3 regions of the Microbacterium sp. 01T413_2 genome follow, and region 2 is predicted to be linked to each of the others. Evidence: riboswitches for the same ligand, from Rfam matches in the RefSeq annotation. Region 2 holds a riboswitch; each other region holds the start of a gene.

Region 1 (6,237 bases), on a different contig from region 2:
TGCGCGAGCTGGGATCCGATGATCTGACCGCCGAGCGCGCCGAACATGAGACCGATGCCGGAGAGCGCGGCGAACGTGCCGCGGCGGGCGACCGGAACGCGGTCCGGCAGGATCGCCGAGAGCGGGCCCTGCGCGAAGTTGTAGGCGACCTGGATCAGCGTCCACGCGATGATGATGCCCACGAGGTTGTTCATGAACCCGAGTGCGATGAGCGCGATACCGCCCGCGATCGCGCCCGCGATGATCCACGGCGCACGTCGGCCGAACCGGGAACGAGTGCGGTCGGAGAGCTGTCCGGCGGCCGGCTGAGCGATCATCGCACCGAGGGCGCCGATCGTCGACACGATCGCGATGTTCGCGACCTGGGTCTTCTCGTCGGGGAACATCGCGATCAGCTGCGCCTGCAGCAGGATCCCCGGCACCGCGCCCCAGATCACGAAGATCGCGAAGTTCGCGGGGATGATCCAGGCGAGCAGCCTTCGCACGCCCTTGATCGGCGCGGGCGGGTCGTCCTCGCCGGAGGCGGTCGCCACGAACGTGGTCTCGGTGATGGGCGGGCGCAGCTCTTCGGGCGTGTCGGATGATGTCGACGTCATTGTCAGTCCTTGGGGGCGAGCGGTGGGATCGGGTCGGGCCGACGAAGGCGCTCGACGCGTCCTCGGAGCCGGTTGATCGAAGCTAGCATGAATACCGGCACAAGTGTAGGTTTTTGTTCCGCAGGCATCTCAGGCGCCTTCGGCTGCGGATCCAGCTGCGGATCCGACATCAGCGCAACCCCCGCCGATGCCCGCCGACGCATACGATGGGACACCGATGACGACCGAACGCGGATACACCACGGGCCGCGCCCGGCGGGAGCGGATCATCGCGGCCGCGACCGCGCTGTTCGGACGCGTCGGCTTCAACAGCGCCACGATGCTCGAGATCGCGCAGGTCTGCGAGATCTCCCGCGCGGGCCTGGCCCATCACTTCCCCACCAAGGAATCGCTCATGGAGGCGGTGCTGGAGACCAGGGATCTGGAGGATCGCGAACGGTTCCGGCGCAATGGCTCGCAGGGCCAGGACGGCATCGGGATCCTGCGCGGCATGGTGGACCTCGCCCGGCACAACACCGAGGTGGGTGGGATCATCGCCCTGTACGCCGTGCTCTCCGCCGAGGCCGCCGACCCGGCGCACCCCGCGCACGACTACTTCGTGCGGCGCTACCAGCGGATCCGCTCCGGCACGGCCAAGGCCCTGCGCGACGCCCGCGCGGCCGGCCACCTCGCCTCGCACGTCGACGAGGACCGCGCCGCGGCCGAGCTCACCGCCCTCATGGACGGCCTGCAGCTGCAGTGGCTGCTCGACCCCGGATCGGTCGACATGGCCGAGGCCCTGCGCCGCCGCATCGAGGAGCTGCTCGTGGTGCCCCTCGAGGACGAAGCCGGTCCTCGGGGGCGCTGAGTCAGGACGGTCCGAGGATCAGGTGCCATGTCCCGCCGGCGACGGCGACCGTGATCGCGATCGCCGGGATGAGGGCGCCCAGCACGACCAGCGCGGTGTCGGCGCCGGACCACGGCGCCGGACGCGCCCACGTGCGCGGCGGCAGGTCGTGTGCGCCGAAACCTCGCGCCTCCATCGCCGCGGCGAGTGAGGATCCGCGCCGCACCGCCAGCACGAAAAGCGCGAACGCCATGCCGATCCCCCGTCGGATCCGGCCCTGATCCGCGACTCCGCGTGCCCGCCGGGCCAGCGCGAGCGAACGCCAGTCCTCGGCGAGCAGGCCGAGCATGCGCATGCCGGCCAGCGCGCCGATCACGAAGCGGGCCGGCAGCCGCAGGCGTTGCGCGAGGCCGTCCGCCAGGTCCGTCGGATCCACCGTCGCGAACAAGGCCACCGCGGGGAGCCCGATCGCGAGCACCCGCAGGCCCGTCGCCAGGGCGAGTGTGAGCGACCCCTCCGTGACGTGCACCACGAACCAGTCGAACAGCACGGCTCCGCTCGCCTGGCCGTACAGCGCGATGGTCACGGCGCTCAGCGGCGCCGCGATCCAGAGCACCGCGGTGCGCAGCCAGAACTCGCGCGCGCTGAGACCGCACCAGAGCAGCAGCGGGATCGAGAGGACCAGAGCGGTGAGCGCGGAGAGGGCGTCGACCGAGAGGATCAGCGGCAGCGTGATCAGCAGCGCGGCGGCGAGCTTCGCCAGCGCGCTGCGCGGCGCGATCGGTCCGGAGCGGACCGCACGGATGTCGGGCAGGGCCAGCGTCATGCGCCGACCTCCAGTCGCCGCGCACCCAGAGCCCGCAGCACGTCCTCGTCGTGCGAGATCGCGATCACCGCGGTGCCCGCGTCGCGCACCTCGGCGATGATGGCGACCAGCTCCGCCCAGGTGCGGGCGTCCTGCCCGAACGTGGGCTCGTCGAGCACCAGCACGCGAGGCCTGGTGGCGAGGGCCGCCGCGACCGTCAGCCGGCGCTTCTCACCGCCGGAGAGCGTGTACGGGTTCGCCGCCGCGAGCGCGTCGAGGCGGAGCCTTCCCAGCAGCTCGGTCACGCGGGCCTCGATCTCGGCATCGGGCAGGCGCAGCGCGCGGGGCCCGATCGAGAGCTCGTCGCGCACGGTGCTCGCCAGCAGCTGATGCTCGGGGCTCTGCAGCACGGTGCCGATGCGGGTGAGCAGCTCCCGCGACGACCACGAGAACGGATCCGTCCCCGAGGCGTCCGCGTGCAGGGCCGCAGTGGCGCGCACCCGTCCGCGCTGGGGCGGGATGAGACCGGCGAGGGTGAGCCCGAGCGTGGACTTGCCTGCGCCGTTCGGACCCGTGATCCCGAGCACCTCGCCGGCGCGGACCACGAGGTCGAACGGTCCGGCGACCGGGATCCCCTTCGCGCGGCCGACCACGAGACCGTCGGCGCGGAGCAGTTCCTCGCCGCCGTCGCCGCCCGCGCCGCGCTCGCCGGCCGCGCGACCCGGACCACGGCATGGCGGTCCGGAGACGGGTCCGGTGGGCGCCTCCGGTGACGGCGACGGCGCGCGGACCAGCGCTCTGGCCCGCGCCGCGACGTCGATGCCCGGCACCCACACGCCCATCGCGGCGAGCTCGTCGGCACGCTCCTCCAGCACTGCGCGCGGGTCGCCGTCGGCGATCACGACCGTCGTGTCGTCCGTCGTGCCGAGCACGATCACGCGATCGACGAGGTCGATCCACACGTCGATGCGATGCTCGATCACCACCAGGGTCGCCCCGGTGGCGTCCAGCGCCGAGCCGACCGCGCGACGCACCTCGGCGACGCCGGCGGGATCCAGGTTCGCCGTCGGCTCATCGAGCAGGATCGCCCCCGGACGCATCGCGAGCACGCCGGCGAGCGCGAGCCGCTGCTTCTGCCCGCCGGACAGCGCCGAGGTCGGCCGATCGAGGGGCAGGTCCAGCCCGACGGCGGCGAGGGCTGCGTCCACACGCGGCCAGATCTCCGCCCGCGGAACTCCGAGGTTCTCGCACCCGAAGGCGACGTCGTCGCCCACGCGAGCCAGGATCGTCTGCGTGTCCGGATCCTGAAGCACCATTCCCACCCTGCCGCGGGCGCGGTCCGCCGGGACCCCGTCGACGAGCAGCGCTCCCTCGGCCTCGCCCTCGTCGGCGCCGCCGAGCACGCCGCCGAGGCCCTGCAGGAGGGTCGACTTGCCCGATCCGGAAGCGCCGAGCAGCAGCACGCGCTCCCCCGGCTCGATCTGGACGGAGGCGTGACGGATCGCCCAGCGACGCCGGGTGGCGTAGCGCCAGCCCCAGCCGTGCGCTTCGAGCCGCGCGGGCGTTCCTGGCCGTGCCGCGCTCACACCCGCGCAGCCGCGGAACGCCCGGAGGCGAAGCGGCTGAGGGCGCCCGTCGCGGCGAGGCCCCGCGTGATGAGCCACCCGCCGAGGCCCGCGACGATCAGGCCCGACACCGTGGCGGAGATCAGCGCGACCGTGATGAACAGGGTCCCGGATCCGGGGTACCACAGGATCAGGTCGTTGATGCCGCAGGCGAGACCGGCGGCGGCTCCCGCGAGCAGCGCGACGGGCAGCCGCCACGAGGCGTACAGGAAGACCAGGAACACGAGTTCGGCGCCGAGGCCCTGCACGAGCCCCGACACGATCGTCAGCGGGCCCCACTGGTTGCCGACGAGCGACTCGATCACCGCGGCGACGAGCTCGGTGTACAGCGCCGCACCGGGCTTGCGGATGATGAGACCGCCGAGCACTCCGGCGAGCAGCCACGGGCCGGCGAGCAGTTCCTGCAGGCCGGGAAGCAGCGGGGTGAGCAGGGCGCTCGGTCCGACGTGGACGATGTCCCACAGCAGGAAGACGCCGGCGCACGCGACGGCGATCACGCTGGCGACGACGATGTCGACGACGCGCCAGCGCCACAGTCCCGGACGGCCGAGGCCCCGGCTCTGCGTGCTGTCTGCGTTCGTCTCGGACGCGCGGACGGATGTGTGCATCATGGAAACTCCTCCCTGCGCCGGCATGATCCGGATCAGGTTCGACGGTCGAAGCGCGATTCGCTCCCTCTCAGCCCGGCTCGCCGGACTCCCGTGGTGATCCGCCCATTCTAGCGCCGTGAGGAAGTGGCGGCGACCGCCTCGTCGTGGTGCGACGCAGCCCATCCCCTGCGCTGTCGCCGGATGCCCTCGGTTCGCGCGGAGGGTCATCCTGCGGCGGTCTCGAGCGGGCGGATCGCCCTGACCGCGTCGTGATCGCCCCGGCCTCCCGGACCGCCCGAACGCGCAGGATACCCGCGCAGGATACCCGCCGTTGACAGGGGCGCCCGATACGGTAGGGGGGTGAACAATGACGACGGTCCGGGGGCCGCCCAGGTCGATCCGGAGATCGTCGACGCTGACGCACTCGATGCAGAGGGCACCGAAACGGAGATCGACGAGACCGCGGTCGAGCCGGCTGGACTGTTCTCGACGACGCCGGAGCGGAGCGGATCCGCGTCGCTGTTCCCCGCGCAGGACGTCCCTCCCGCCGCACCGCTGTTCCCCGCACCCGAGTCGACCCCCTCCGCATCGCTGTTCGGAGGAGCGACGGATGCGGTTCCCTCTGGGTCGGCCTCGACCTCCGAGTCGGCGGTCGCCGAGAAGGATCCGGCCATCGAGATCGCACCGCCCGCCCTGTCGGCACCGACCGCACCGTCGGAGTCGGCGCCGCCCGCGCTGCCGGAGGATCCGATCGTCGAGCCGACGCCCCTCGTCCCCGCCGTCGGCGCAGGTCGGACCGCCGTTACCGAACCAGCCTCCGTGCCGCAGGCAGCCGCCGGCACCGATGCCGACCGGACCCCCGTCGCCCCCGTGCGACCGCTGCCCTCCGCAGGGCTGGTCCGCGGCCCCGACCGTACCCCGACCGCCGCTCTCACCTGGGTGGACGTGGCCCGGGTGGGCACCGGTACGGCCGCCGCGACGGCTCCCTCCCGGTCATTGCTCGACGACGCCCCGCACCGAACCCTCGTCCGGCCCGGCGTGCTGCTGCCGTTCGTCGGAGTGCTCGCCGTGATCGTGGCGTACGGCGCCACGACCGCGCTCTGGCCGCTGAACGCCGTGCAGCCCGTCGCCTCCGCGGTCGAGTTCCAGCCGGCCGCCGCCCCTGCGGCGGCTGCGGCCTGGCCTGCCACGGGCAGCGCCGCCGTGGGCGTCGAGGGCATCGGCACGATCGCCTCGGCCGAGCAGCAGGTGCCGATGGCCAGCATCACGAAGCTGGTGACAGTGCTCGCCTCGCTCGACAAGCTTCCGCTCAAGCCCGGCGAGCAGGGTCCGTCGTTCGCGTTCACCCAGGCCGACAGCGACGACTACCTGAGCTACCTGAGGCAGGATCAGTCCGCGCTCGACGTGCCTGTGGACGGATCCCTCACCCAGTACCAGCTCTACGAGGGGATCCTGCTCGGCTCCGCGAACAACTACGCCGACCGGCTCGCCCGCGAGGTCTGGGGTACGGAGGAGAACTACGCCGCCGCCGCCAACCAATGGCTGCGCCAGCACGACCTCGGCGACATCACGGTCGTCACGCCCTCCGGTTTCGACTTCGGCAACGTCGCAACCCCGCGCGCGCTCATTCAGCTCGGCCAGATCGCCGAGAAGAACCCGGTGATCGCCGGGATCCTGAAGCAGAAGAGCGTCGAGCTGCCCGGCGCGGGCGTCGTGAAGAACACCAACGGCCTCATCGACGACGCCGGCATCGTCGGCATCAAGACCGGCACGATCGGCGATGGGGACGACACTC
Region 2 (6,237 bases):
GTCGTTCGTGTAGGCGAACACGCGGAAACCATCGGCGGTGAGCTCCTCCGCGGCCCGGAACAGCTCCACCGGATCCGGCAGCAGCGTCTCCTTGTCGGCGATCACCTCGAGCTTGACCCAATCGGTCTCGAGCGCGTCGCGGGCCAGCTGCGCGGTCAGCACGGCGTCGCGGGCGGTGTAGCAGCCGGCGGTGTTCGGCAGGGCGCGCACGCCCAGCCGCTCCAGCAGCGCGAACACGGAGTCGCGTCCCTCCGGGGAGAACCGGCGGATCGCGACGGTGGTGATCTCGGTGCCCGAGGCCAGGAGCGCCTGCTCCAGCAGTGCGAGGCTGGTCGCGCCTCCCGTCCCCATGATGAGACGGGAGGAGAACCGCTCCCCCGCGACGAGGAACGGATCCGTCTCCGCGGGCAGGTCCGCAGCGAGGTCGGGACGCGCGCGGGTGGTGTCGATCGCGGTCATGACGGTCAGCCGCCCTGCACCGCGGTGACGACCTCGACCTCGTCGCCATCGGCGAGAGTGCGCACGGACCAGCCGGTGCGAGGCACGACGGAGCCGGCGATCGCCGCGGCGACGCCGAGACGTCCGCCGTCGGCGCGCGCGCCGTCGGCGCGGAGCTCGCGCCCGGTGACCTGCGCCACCAGGTCGAGCAGAGACGATCCGGCCGCGACGGCACGCGGGGCGCCGTTCAGCCGGATCGTGGGGGCAATGGAGGTGTCGGTCATCATCGGCCTTTCTTCGGAGGATGCGGGATACGCGGGAGGGGACCTGCAGAGGCACCGGCGAGGCGCGGGGCGCCGAGTGCACGGCGAGGTCCGGGCGCACGACGGACGAGGTGTTCAGGCGACGCTGAGAGCAGAGGCGACGGTGGCATCCGCCACGCCGGTGCCGCCGAAGCGGAACGGATCCAGCGCCGCCGAGAAGGCCGGGGCGACATCTCGCCCTTCGACCAGGTCCGCACCGAGCTCAGCGGCCAACGGCGTCAGCAGCACGCCATGCCGGTCGAACCCGGTGGCGACGACCAGCCCGGGCGCGACACGGCCGAGCAGCGGCACGGCGTCGGGGCTGCCGGGGCGAGCCCGGGCGAGCACCTCGACGACCTCGCACTCCGCGATGCCGGGCAGGATCCGCTCCGCGTCGCGCAGCAGCGCGAGCACTCCACCGGCCTGCACGCCCTCGACGCCGCCCTCGCGCACGGTGGCGCCGAGCACGAGCTCGCCGTCCTCGCGCGGCACGAGGTACACGGCGGAGCCCCGGACCAGTCCGCGGACCGTGTGCGTGAGCAGCGGGCGGATCGCATCCGGCACCCGCAGGCGCAGGATGTCACCCCATACGGGCCGCAGCGGCAGCCGCGGCACTCCGTCGATCAGCGTCGCACCCAGGCCGGCGGCCACGAGCACCTCGTCGGCAACCGCGCGTTCGCCGGATGCCGACCGGATCCCGGTCGCACGTCCGGAGCCGGGCTCGCGTTCGACGGCGGCCACCGCGTCCAGGCGCACCCGCGAGCCGAGCTCGGCGAGCAGCGCGGCAGTGACCAGGCGCGGGTCGACCTGATGATCCTCGGAGACGAGCAGTCCCCCGGACACGGCGGGGGCGAACGCGGGCTCGAGCTCCCGCGCCTCCGATCCGGTGATCCTCCGCACGGCGCCTCCGCGCAGCGTGGCGAGTTCGGCGAGCGTCGCCCGGTCAGCGGCGTCGACGCCGACCGCCAGTGTGGCGGTGCGGCGGTGGCCTGTGCCGAGCCCGGTGCGCTCCTCGAGGGCGGCGACGAAGGCCGGGTACCGCGCCGCCGCCTCTGCCAGCAGCGGATGCAGGGCGTCCTGACCCCAGGCGAGCTCGGTGGTCGGAGCGAGCATCCCGGCGGCGGCGCGGCTCGCCCCCGCCGCCGGGGCAGGGTCGAACACGGTCACCTCGTGCCCGCGTCGAAGCAGTTCGGAAGCGCTGGCGAGGCCGATGATCCCGGCGCCGACGACGATGATGCGCATGGCTGTGCCCTTTCCTACGACGGTATGACCCGTATCAGGTTCAGCGGTCGGCACGTGGCCCTCTCAGCCCCTCTGGGCTCCCGCGGACCCCTCCACCCTAGGGGGTCGTGACGACGGTGATGCACCGATGCCGCCTCCGTGACGGCGCGACTGGCGCATTCATAGGCCTGCGCGGCAGGATGAGGGCATGACGTTCCCCGCCCTCGCGCCCCTCGCCGACCGCGCCGCGCTGTTCGCCGCCCTCCGCCAGGACCAGCTGGTCACCGCGACCGCCGCCCTGGGCGAGCACCGCTGGGACGTCGACCTTGCAGCGGGCACCCTCACCTTCACGTCGGAGACCGATCCGAGCCGCCAGCTCGTCGCGCGGGCATCGCTCGTCGCCACGATCGCCCCGGGACCCCGTTCGCTGATGTGGGCCTGGGCACACCCGCAGGGCGGATCCGATCCGTCCGTCGCCGGCCTCCGCGACTACGGCACGACCTATTCGATCGATGCGCTGTCCAATCCGGAGCTGCCGTTCCCGGCCGAGATCGACGCGGACCTGGACGGCTGGATCGCCGGTGCCGCGCATCAGGTCGGCGCGATCGCCGAGGAGATCACCGGACGCTCGCCGTACTACTCCGCCCCGGTCGGCAGCGGCACGCGCGCCGTGTTCCTGCTGGACGCAGCCCTTCCGCCGCTCACGGTCGCCGACGCTGTCGTCGCCCTGCCTCGGATCCTGTCCGAGCTGACGCTCTCCGACGCGCGCTCCTCCGTGTGGGATCTGGCCCGGCTCGCCGGCTGGAACATGCAGTGGGCCGATGAGGCGTACTCGGCGGCGGTCGTCAGCGATGCGAGCGGCAGCGCCACGTTCCGCTTCGACGAGTACGCCCGGATCGCGGGCATCGAGTCGCAGCTCGGGCAGGCCCCGCAGGCCTGATCCGGAAGTTGCGAAGCACCCGGAGATGCGCTCGGCCTCGCGCGTCGCGGTGGCCCTCGCCGTCGCCGTCGCCGCGCTGCTGCTGTCCGCCGGCCCGGCCTGGGCGCATGTGACCACGGTCGCGTATGCCGACCTCACCGCGACCGGCCCGAGCGATGTCCGAGTCGAGTTCGACCTCCAGTACGAGCTGCTCAGCGCGTCCGCCGCCAAGGCGCAGGACGACCCCGCGCTCTTCGCCACTGCCATCGAGCACCCTCGGCCGGGCGCGGAGAACCAGGTGCTCGCCGACCACGCCGCCGCCATCCTCGCGTACACCACGAAACGATTCACCGTTGCGGTCGACGGCGGCTCGGCCTGTGCACCGCATCCTGACGGCCCCGCGGTGTTCCACACCAGGGACGCGACCGATTACGCCCGTTTCGGGATCCGCTATGCGTGCGCGGCCGGCCACGGCGGCGCGTTGGTCGTGCACAGCACGCTGTTCCCCGACGCCGAGGGCATGGTCAGGGACACCAAGACGATCGTGACGTACGCGATCGACGGCCGCAGCGGCAGCGCCGCCCTCGACGCCGCGCACCCGCAGTTCTCGACGGCGCAGCCCTGGACCGCGCGCTTCGCCGAGTTCTTCCTGCTCGGCGCCGAGCACCTGCTGACCGGGATCGACCACATCCTGTTCCTCATCGCGCTCATCATCAGCTCGCGCCGGCTGCGCGACGTGGTCCTCGCCGCGACCTGCTTCACCCTCGCGCACTCGATCACGTTGCTGCTCGCCGCGCTCGGGCTCGTGCACATCGGTGCGAATCTGGTCGAGCCCGCCATCGCGCTGTCGATCGCCGCCGTCGCGGGCTGGCATCTCTGGGAGGAGCGGCTCCGACGCGCGGCGCGACGACGAGGCGAGCCGGCGCCGCCGCCGTCCCGCTCGGCCTCGCTCGTGCGACTCGGGATCGTGTTCGGTTTCGGCCTCGTGCACGGGCTCGGCTTCGCGACCGCGCTGAAGATCGACGAGCCGTGGTCCTGGACGCTGCTGTGGTCGCTGCTCGTGTTCAACCTGGGCATCGAGGCGGTGCAGCTGGCCGTCATCCTCGTGGTCTTCCCGCCGCTCCTGCTGCTGCGCCGCCGCATGCCCCGCACGGCGACCGTGCTGGGCATCGCCGTCACCGCTGTGGTGCTCCTGTTCGGCCTGCTCTGGTTCGTGATGCGGGTGCTCGGTCTGCCCGGTACGCCCTGAACCCGCCCCTGCCCATCCGACTCACGCAGCGGGCCCCGGATCGGATTCCGTGACAGTCTGGACGCATGAGGAATCAGATCGTGCGGTTCGCGTCGCTCTACGTCTTCAACGTGGTCGTGCTGCTGGTCATCGGGTGGCTGACTCCCGCCAGGGTCGGCCTGCATGCGCTGTGGGCATCGGTGATCCTGACCCTGGCGACGCTCTTCCTCAAGCCGCTGCTGCAGAGGGTCGCGTCGTCGATGTCCGCCGGCGGCACCAAGGTCGTGCAGTACCTGGCCGTATTCGTGGTCGAGTTCGTCATCTGGCTGCTCACCGTCTGGCTGAGCGGCGTGCGCGCAGGCAACGTCTGGGGCTGGATCCTGCCGCCGCTGATCCTTCTGGTCGGCTGGGTGGTCTACGACCAGGTCGACGATGCACTGACACGCAAGACCGGCGAGCTGTATGACGCCGCCGGGGCGAAGATCGCCGGATCCCGCTCCGCATCCGCGTCCGAGACGGCTTCGGCTCCCTCCGCCGCGTCCTCCCAGGCGACCGCGGCGGCACGCGAGGAGCTCCAGGACGGCCTCACGCCCGAGCAGCGCCGCATGCTCGACGAGCTCGGCTGAGCCCGCGACCCGCAGACGGAACGGGCGGATCCGACCTGTCGTCGGATCCGCCCGTTCGTCGTCGGTGCGCGTGCGCCGGGGCGCTCAGCCCGCGGCGCGCTCCGCCGCCTCGACCACGTTCGTCATGAGCAGGGCGACCGTCATCGGGCCGACCCCGCCGGGGTTCGGCGAGATCCAGCCGGCCACCTCGGCGACCGCGGGCTCCACGTCTCCGTACACCTTGTTCTTGCCGGTCTCCGGATCCGTCTCGCGCGTCACGCCCACGTCGAGCACCGCGGCGCCCGGCTTGACGTCTTCCGCCCGGATGAGGTGCTTGACTCCGGCGCCCGCGACGATCACGTCCGCCTCGCGCAGGTACGGCGACATGTCCGGCGTGCCCGTGTGCACCTGGGTGACGGTGGCGTTGATGTCGCGACGCGTGAGCAGCAGCCCCATCGGACGGCCGATCGTGACGCCGCGGCCCACGACCACCACATGCTTGCCCTTGAGGTCGTAATCGTTGCGCAGCAGCAGCTCGATCACGCCGCGCGGCGTGCACGGCAGTGGCGTGCGGATGGGCGCGTTCACGTTGAGCACGAGCCGGCCGAGGTTCGTCGGGTGCAGCCCGTCGGCGTCCTTGGCCGGGTCGATCCGCTCCAGGATCGCGTCGGTGTCGAGGTGCTTCGGCAGGGGCAGCTGCACGATGTAGCCGTGGCAGGACGGATCCGCGTTGAGCTCATCGATGACGGCCTCGACCTCGGTCTGGGTGGCGTCGGCGGGCAGCTCGCGCTGGATCGAGTTCATCCCGATCGCCTCCGACTGCTTGTGCTTCATCCCCACGTACAGCTGCGAGGCCGGGTCGGCCCCGACCAGCACCGTGCCGATGCCGGGAACGATGCCGCGCTCCGCGAGCGCGGCGACCCGCTCGGCCAGCTCCGCCTTGATCTCGGCCGAGGCCGCCTTGCCGTCGAGGATCCGAGCCGTCACTGCACGAGGTCCGGGTAGAGCGGGAAGGCGCCGGCGAGCGCGTCCACGCGGGCGCGCAGCGACTCGACGTCGGCGCCCGGCTGCAGCGCGAGCGCGATCACGTCGGCGACCTCGGTGAACTCGGCGTCGCCGAAGCCGCGGGTCGCGAGCGCGGGCGTGCCGATGCGCAGGCCCGAGGTGACCATCGGCGGACGCGGGTCGTTCGGGACGGCGTTGCGGTTCACCGTGATGTGGATGTCGTGCAGCAGATCCTCGGCCTGCTTGCCGTCGATCTCGGCGTCGCGCAGGTCGACCAGCACGAGGTGCACGTCGGTTCCGCCGGAGCGGACAGCGATGCCCGCGTCCTTCACATCCTGCTGCGAGAGGCGGTCGGCGATGATCGCCGCGCCCCGCAGCACGCGCTCCTGGCGCTCCTTGAACTCCGGGGTGCCGGCGATCTTGAACGCGGTCGCCTTCGCGGCGATCACGTGCATGAGCGGGCCGCCCTGCTGGCCCGGGAAGACAGCGGAGTTGATCTTCTTGGCGATGTCGGCGTCG
Region 3 (6,237 bases), on a different contig from region 2:
CTCGCGGTGCGAATGCGGGAGCCGGGATACTCGCGTACCGGCCCCGAGGGACCGACGAGCGCGTCGGGCGCCTCGTCGCCGCCGAGATGCCCGCCCTTCACGAGCACCAGCGCACCGGTCGCCGCCGCGAGCCGCTGCGCCTGGCCGAGGGCGCCCGTCCAGCTCGTCGCCGCAGGCTCCCGTACGAGGACGGCCAGTTCGGGGAGGTTCGGAGTGAGGAGGTCGGCCAGCGGCAGCAGCGCGCGCAGGGCCTGCTCCGCTTCGGTGTCCAGCAGCCGGTCCCCGCTGGTGGCGACCATGACCGGATCCAGCACGACCGTGGGCGGGCGGTGCGCTCGCAGCCACGATTCGACCTCCGCGATGACCGCGGCCTCTGCGAGCATTCCGATCTTCACGGCGTCGACCCGCACGTCGTCGCCGATCGCGTCGAGCTGGGCGCGCAGGAATGCGGCGGGCGGGACGTGCACGGCCCGGACGCCGCGGGTGTTCTGCGCGGTCAGAGCGGTGATCGCGGCCATGCCGTAACCGCCGTTCGCGGCGATCGCCTTGAGATCCGCCTGGATTCCCGCGCCCCCGGAGGGGTCGCTGCCGGCGATCGAGAGCACCCGCGGCACGCCGCCCGCACCCCAGGCCCGCAGCAGCGTGCGCGCCGCGTCCCGAGGATCCGGGGCCGCGCACAGTGCGGACACCACGGCGACGCCGGCCGCGCCCGCCGCACGCAGGGCGGCCACATCCTCACGGCTGATGCCGCCGATCGCGACGCACGGCAACGAGCTGGCCGCGGCGAACGCGGCGAATCCGGCCACGCCCAGCTCCGGCGGGTGGTTGCGCTTGGTGGTCGTGGGGTGGATCACTCCCACACCCAGGTAGTCGACGGTGCCGGCCGGCAGCACCGTCGCGGCTTCGAGGTGCGCCGGCTGGTTCGCCGTGAGGCCGACGATCGCATCGGGGCCGAGCACCGAACGGGCGACGAGGGGCGACACGTCCGACTGGCCGATGTGGATGCCGTCCACGCGCGCGCCGCGGCGCCGCGCCTCCACGACGGCGTCGAGCCGATCATCGACGACGAGCAGCGCCCGCCCCGCGATGACCTCGGAGAGCTCGACGAGCTGCTCCACGATCGCGGCGTCATCGGCGTCCTTGTCGCGCAGCTGCACGATCCGGACACCGCCCGCCACGGCGGCGTCGACCACGGCGGGCACTCCGCGTGCACCGCTCAGCACGGGGTCCGTGACGAGGTAGAGCGCAAGGTCTTCCGCCGTCAGCCTTCGCCGCGAGGTCGCCTCGCGGGTGCCGGCGTGGCGCGGCGCGGTGGCGACGTCTGCGAGCGTCATGCCGTGGCCTCCGCCGTCTCGATCGCCACGGCCTCGACGCGTGCGCGCGCCGTGAGGGACTCCGGCCGGATCGCCGCGAGCGCGTCGAGCAGGGCGACGGCGAAGGATCCGGGACCGTCGGATCGGGAGGCGGCGTCCTCGGCGGCCAGCGTGTAGACGAGGGTGGCCGCGGAGGCGGCGACCAGAGGGCTGTCGCCGGTCTGCCGCGCAGCCCCGAGGAAGRCGGCCATCACCGCACCCAGCGCGCAGCCGCCCCCTGTGACACGGGTGAGCAGGGCATCACCGTTCGCGATCCGGATCTCGTGCTCGGCGTCGACGAGGAGGTCGACGGGGCCCGATACGGCCACCGCTCCCCCAGTGCTCCGGGCCACTTCGCGGGCTGCGCCACCCGCCGCCTCGGTGCCGTCCAGTGCATCCACGCCGCGTCCGCCCAGGCTGCGGCCGGCGAGGGCGAGGATCTCCGACGCGTTGCCGCGGATGAGGGTGGGACGCAGCGCGAGCAGGTCCTGCGCCAGCGCGGTGCGCACCGGCAGCACGCCGACCGCGACCGGATCCAGCACCCACGGCGTCCCCGCCGTGCGCGCACCGCCGACGGCCTCGAGGCTCGCCGAGCGCTGCTCGGGCGTGGGCGTGCCGAGGTTGACCAGGAGCCCGGACGAGATCGCGGCGAACATGCCGGCTTCGCCCGTGATGTCCACCATCGCGGGAGCCGCGCCGAGCGCGAGCAGCACGTTCGCCGTGAAGCCGGTCACGACCGAATTCGTGATGCACTGCACGAGCGGGGGCTCCGCCCGCAGCTTCGTGAGAAGGTCCGCGGCGGATTCCACCGTGGACTCGGACGACAATTCCAGACGCGCGTTCATCGCGACATCCCTTCGCTAGTACGACCTAGATCAGGTTCGACGGGTGTGATCTCAGCCGCGGATGCGGCACCCCGTGTCACTGCGGGCCAGTCTAGCCAGGCGCCTTCGCCTCGCACGCCTCGCGCGCGGCGAAGGCGCGGTCAGTCCAGCGGGGACCGCTCTGCGGACCGCTGTCCGTTCACGACCCCGGCCCACGCTGCGGCGGCCGCCCAGAAGACGATCAGCAGCCCGGTCAGGACGAACCCGAGCGCGTTCAGATCGAGCTCGCCCACGGCGCGCGCGAAGCCACTCGGGTGCGGCAGGCTCCGCAGCGCCACCCCCGCGAGCTCGGCGACGCCGATCACGAGCGCGACGACGATYGACACGCCCGTCACCAGCAGGTCGTAGCGCCGCATCGCCCGCTCGCGTCCGGTCGAGCCCCACGAGTATGCGCGCCGCGACATCGCCCCCTGAGCGGAGTCCAGCAGCGACATGCCCGCGGCGAACAGCACCGGGAGGATCAGGATCATCCGCCACGGCACGGCACGGGACGCTGCGGAGCCGGCGAGGGCCAGCAGACCGATCTCCGTCGCCGTGTCGAAGCCCAGGCCGAACAGCAGGCCCACGACGTACATCCGCGACGGTCGGTCGATCACGGCGTTGAGCCGGCCCACCAGCGCCCATGCGGGACCGCCGTGCCGATGATCGCCGGGCCGGCGACGGCGGCGCAGGGCGAGGATGTTCGCCCCCGCGATGACGAGCAGGAAGACGCCCGACACGACCGGACCGATGACGCCCGTCCAGACCTGCAGCGGCGAGTCCGGATCCGAGATTCCCGCGGCGAGCGCGCCGACACCTAACGCCAGTAGCACGCAGAGGACCGAGACGACGCTCGCGTGACCGAGGGAGAACCACAGGCCCACGCCCCGTGCCGGGCGCCCGCGCGCGAGGAGCTGCCGCGTCGTGTTGTCGATCGCGGCGATGTGGTCGGCGTCGAACGCATGCCGGAGTCCGAGCAGATACGCGGTGACCCCCAGCCCGATGCCGAGCGGAGATCCCGCGGACAGCAGCAGCGCACCCCATCCGAGAACGTGCAGCGCACCGACGACGTATGCGGTCGGGCTAGGCCTCATGGATCAGTTCCTTCCGCAGCGCGCCCCACCCCGTGCCGAGATCGCCGAGATGCGCAGCGTCGACGACCGATCGCACCACCAGCCCACCGCGCTCGGGGCGCAGCACAGCCATCCCGCTCGTGCGCCAGGGGGGATCCTGCTCCGCGGACTCACGCCCGATCAGAACCACGCTGTCGAGCACGCGGTCGGCACCGAGGATTCCGGGGATCGGGAAGCGCCCGTCCACGTCCAGGTGCTCGATCAGCACGGGCGCGCCGTGCACCGTGACCCCCGTGCGCGCCCGGATCGCGCCCCCGCGCTCCCCGACACGGCCCAGGACGAGCGTCTCGCGCAGCAGCAGCGCCGCACCGTCGCCGAGTTCCGCGTCCGTGCGACGGTCGACGTCGGCGCCGTCGGCGATGACGAAGGGCTGGCCGTGCCACGTGCAGATCCCGCGGTCGCCGATCTCGATGCGCGCCGTCCACGAGGCGCGTCTGCCCTCACCGTCATAGGCGACGGTGCCGCCGATGTCCTCCAGCTCGAGCGTGCAGTCCGCGCCGACCGAGATGCGCAGGTCGACGGCATCGCCCCCGAGCAGGAGCGCTCCCGCGGCGACGAGCCCGACGCGGGCGTAGCGCGGCCGGCGTTCCAGGATGCGTGCGGCGATCGCACCGGAGCGCAGCACGACGCGGGCACGATCGGCACCGGCTGCGACCTGGACGACCGTGATCGATGCGGTGACGGCGTCCGTCACCGGGATTCCGCGTGCGCGTGCACGTGCACCGCACCGTCATCGTGGCTGTGCACGTACCCGCCGGCCTCGCTGTCGTCGGCGTGGAAATGCGGTGCCATCGGACCCGGATCCTGGGGCTGATGCGCACCGGAGCGGTGCGCCGCGAGCATATCCAGGATCCAGCCCTTGAGCCGCGCGACCGAGTCCGGGTCTGTGCGCGAGAGCGCGAGAACCTCCCGCCCGTCCCGGGCGTCCGATGCGTCGCGCACCATCTGCGCCACGTCGACGCCGACGTACGGGGCGAGGTCGGTCTTGTTCACCACGAGCAGGTCGGCGCGCGCGATCCCCGGCCCGCCCTTGCGCGCGACGTCCCCACCGCCGGCGACGTCGAGCACGAAGATCTGAGCGTCCACCAGCGCCGGCGAGAAGGTCGCCGTCAGGTTGTCGCCGCCGGACTCGATGATCACGACATCGAGCGGCGCGAAGTCCTGCTCGACGTCCTCGACGGCGAGCAGGTTCGCCGTCACGTCGTCGCGGATCGCCGTGTGCGGGCATGCTCCGGTCTCCACCGCGCGGATCCGCTCGGGGTCCAGCACGCCCGCGGAGCGGAGGAAGCGCGCGTCCTCATCGGTGTAGATGTCGTTCGTGATCACGGCGAGCGCGATCTCATCCGCGAGAGCGCGGCAGGCCGTTGCGATGAGGGTGGACTTGCCCACCCCGACGGGGCCGGCGATGCCGAGGCGGAGGGCACGGGGAACGAGGGAATCAGGCACGGAACAACCTCCGGTTCGTGAGGGCGTGGGCTTCCGCCCAGCCCTCGGAGTGAGGGGCACTGCCGGCGGGGATGCCGGCGGGATCGGTCAGTTCGGCGACGGCGTCGACGAACTCCTCGACTGCGGTGCACGCAGCGAGGACCCAGCCGACGGGCACCGCGGGGTCGGTTGGGGCGAGCTTGAGCAGAGCCGCTGCGGCGGTCTGCGCGTCCTCGTAGACGAAGACCCGGACCAGGTCACGCGGATCCATGTCGGTCACCGCGGCGATCGCGCCGACGACCACCGGCCTCGGCGGGGCTGTCAGCTCGACGCATGCCCGCACGGCCTCGGCATCGGGCCAGAGCCGTGCAGCCAGGCGCAGGACACCTCGTCCGAGGAGCCGGGACGCCTCACGCTGCGCCGCGCTGGGGGTGCGCGCCGCCCAGTGATCGACGATCTCGTCGAGCCCCGGATCAGACGAGGCGTCACGCAGCCGGTGCCGTGCGACGACCGCCGTCCCGGCTTCCAGGAGGCTCGTGGTCCGCGCCCGCCCGACGAGGTACGCCGGTACCTCCTCCGCGGACATGCCCGCGAGAAGTGCGGGCTCGAGACCGGCCGAATGCGCGTGCCCGCCCGACGGCAGCCGGCCGTCGGCGAGCAGCATCGCGACGGTGAGCGACGCGGGGCGCGTCGACAGGAGTGCCGGAGCGGTCATGATCAGAACATCGCGTACAGCTGGGCGAGCGGAAGCCGATCCACAGGGGCGGGTACCACGGACTCGCCGTCGATCGAGATCGCGAACGTGTCGGGACGGATGTCGATCCGCGGGAGGGCGTCGTTGTTCTTCAGATCCGCCTTCGTGACCGCCCGGGTGCTCCGCACAGCGGCGAGCCGGCGGCGCAGGCCCAGACGCTCCTGGAGACCGTCGGCGAGCGCGGCGGGCGAGACGAACGACACCGACAGGTCGGCGCCGATCGCGTCCAGGAACGCGGGGCGCATCAGGACCGGCTGCGGCGTCGGGATGGACGCGTTCGGATCCCCCAGCGCGCCCCAGACCAGGCCGCCGCCCTTGATGACGACCTCGGGGCGCACGCCGAAGAAGCGCGGATCCCACAGCACGAGATCGGCGAGCTTGCCGACCTCGACGGATCCGACCTCGTGATCGATCCCGTGCCCGATGGCCGGGTTGATCGTGTACTTGGCGACGTATCGCCGGGCCCGCTCGTTGTCGGCGGGCAGGCTCTCGCTCAGCCGCCCGCGACGGTGCTTCATGACGTGCGCGACCTGCCAGGTGCGGGTGATGACCTCGCCGATCCGCCCCATCGCCTGGGCGTCGGAGGACGTGACCGAGAGCGCCCCCATATCGTGCAGGATGTCCTCGGCGGCGATCGTCGTGGCCCGGATCCGGGATTCCGCAAACGCCAGATCCTCCGGCACGGCCGGATTGAGATGGTGGCACACCAT

What was found. Region 2 has a riboswitch for thiamine pyrophosphate ahead of thiO (glycine oxidase ThiO). Riboswitches for the same ligand answer to the same signal wherever they lie in the genome.
Region 1: it holds a riboswitch for thiamine pyrophosphate, as region 2 does, so the genes downstream of both, AC1DMN_RS03935 (ECF transporter S component) here and thiO (glycine oxidase ThiO) in region 2, are expected to answer to the same signal.
Region 3: it holds a riboswitch for thiamine pyrophosphate, as region 2 does, so the genes downstream of both, thiM (hydroxyethylthiazole kinase) here and thiO (glycine oxidase ThiO) in region 2, are expected to answer to the same signal.

Annotation. Positions count from the first base shown of each region.
Region 1 covers NZ_JBFTQL010000003.1:280,163-286,399, reverse strand. The annotation lists gene AC1DMN_RS03955 (MFS transporter) at 1-596, opposite strand, end outside; gene AC1DMN_RS03950 (TetR/AcrR family transcriptional regulator) at 814-1,443, shown strand; gene AC1DMN_RS03945 (energy-coupling factor transporter transmembrane component T family protein) at 1,445-2,248, opposite strand; gene AC1DMN_RS03940 (ABC transporter ATP-binding protein) at 2,245-3,813, opposite strand; gene AC1DMN_RS03935 (ECF transporter S component) at 3,810-4,460, opposite strand; TPP riboswitch at 4,456-4,565, opposite strand; gene AC1DMN_RS03930 (D-alanyl-D-alanine carboxypeptidase family protein) at 4,803-6,237, shown strand, end outside.
Region 2 covers NZ_JBFTQL010000043.1:248-6,484, forward strand. The annotation lists partial or broken gene AC1DMN_RS17105 (thiazole synthase) at 1-459, opposite strand, end outside; gene thiS (sulfur carrier protein ThiS) at 465-725, opposite strand; gene thiO (glycine oxidase ThiO) at 837-1,982, opposite strand; TPP riboswitch at 1,976-2,076, opposite strand; gene AC1DMN_RS17120 (DUF6882 domain-containing protein) at 2,170-2,901, shown strand; gene AC1DMN_RS17125 (HupE/UreJ family protein) at 2,927-4,129, shown strand; gene AC1DMN_RS17130 (hypothetical protein) at 4,195-4,734, shown strand; gene AC1DMN_RS17135 (bifunctional methylenetetrahydrofolate dehydrogenase/methenyltetrahydrofolate cyclohydrolase) at 4,819-5,700, opposite strand; gene glyA (serine hydroxymethyltransferase) at 5,697-6,237, opposite strand, start outside.
Region 3 covers NZ_JBFTQL010000013.1:8,471-14,707, forward strand. The annotation lists gene AC1DMN_RS08830 (bifunctional hydroxymethylpyrimidine kinase/phosphomethylpyrimidine kinase) at 1-1,334, opposite strand, end outside; gene thiM (hydroxyethylthiazole kinase) at 1,331-2,197, opposite strand; TPP riboswitch at 2,188-2,281, opposite strand; gene AC1DMN_RS08840 (HoxN/HupN/NixA family nickel/cobalt transporter) at 2,338-3,309, opposite strand; gene AC1DMN_RS08845 (urease accessory protein UreD) at 3,299-4,042, opposite strand; gene ureG (urease accessory protein UreG) at 4,039-4,794, opposite strand; gene AC1DMN_RS08855 (urease accessory protein UreF) at 4,787-5,488, opposite strand; gene AC1DMN_RS08860 (urease subunit alpha) at 5,491-6,237, opposite strand, start outside.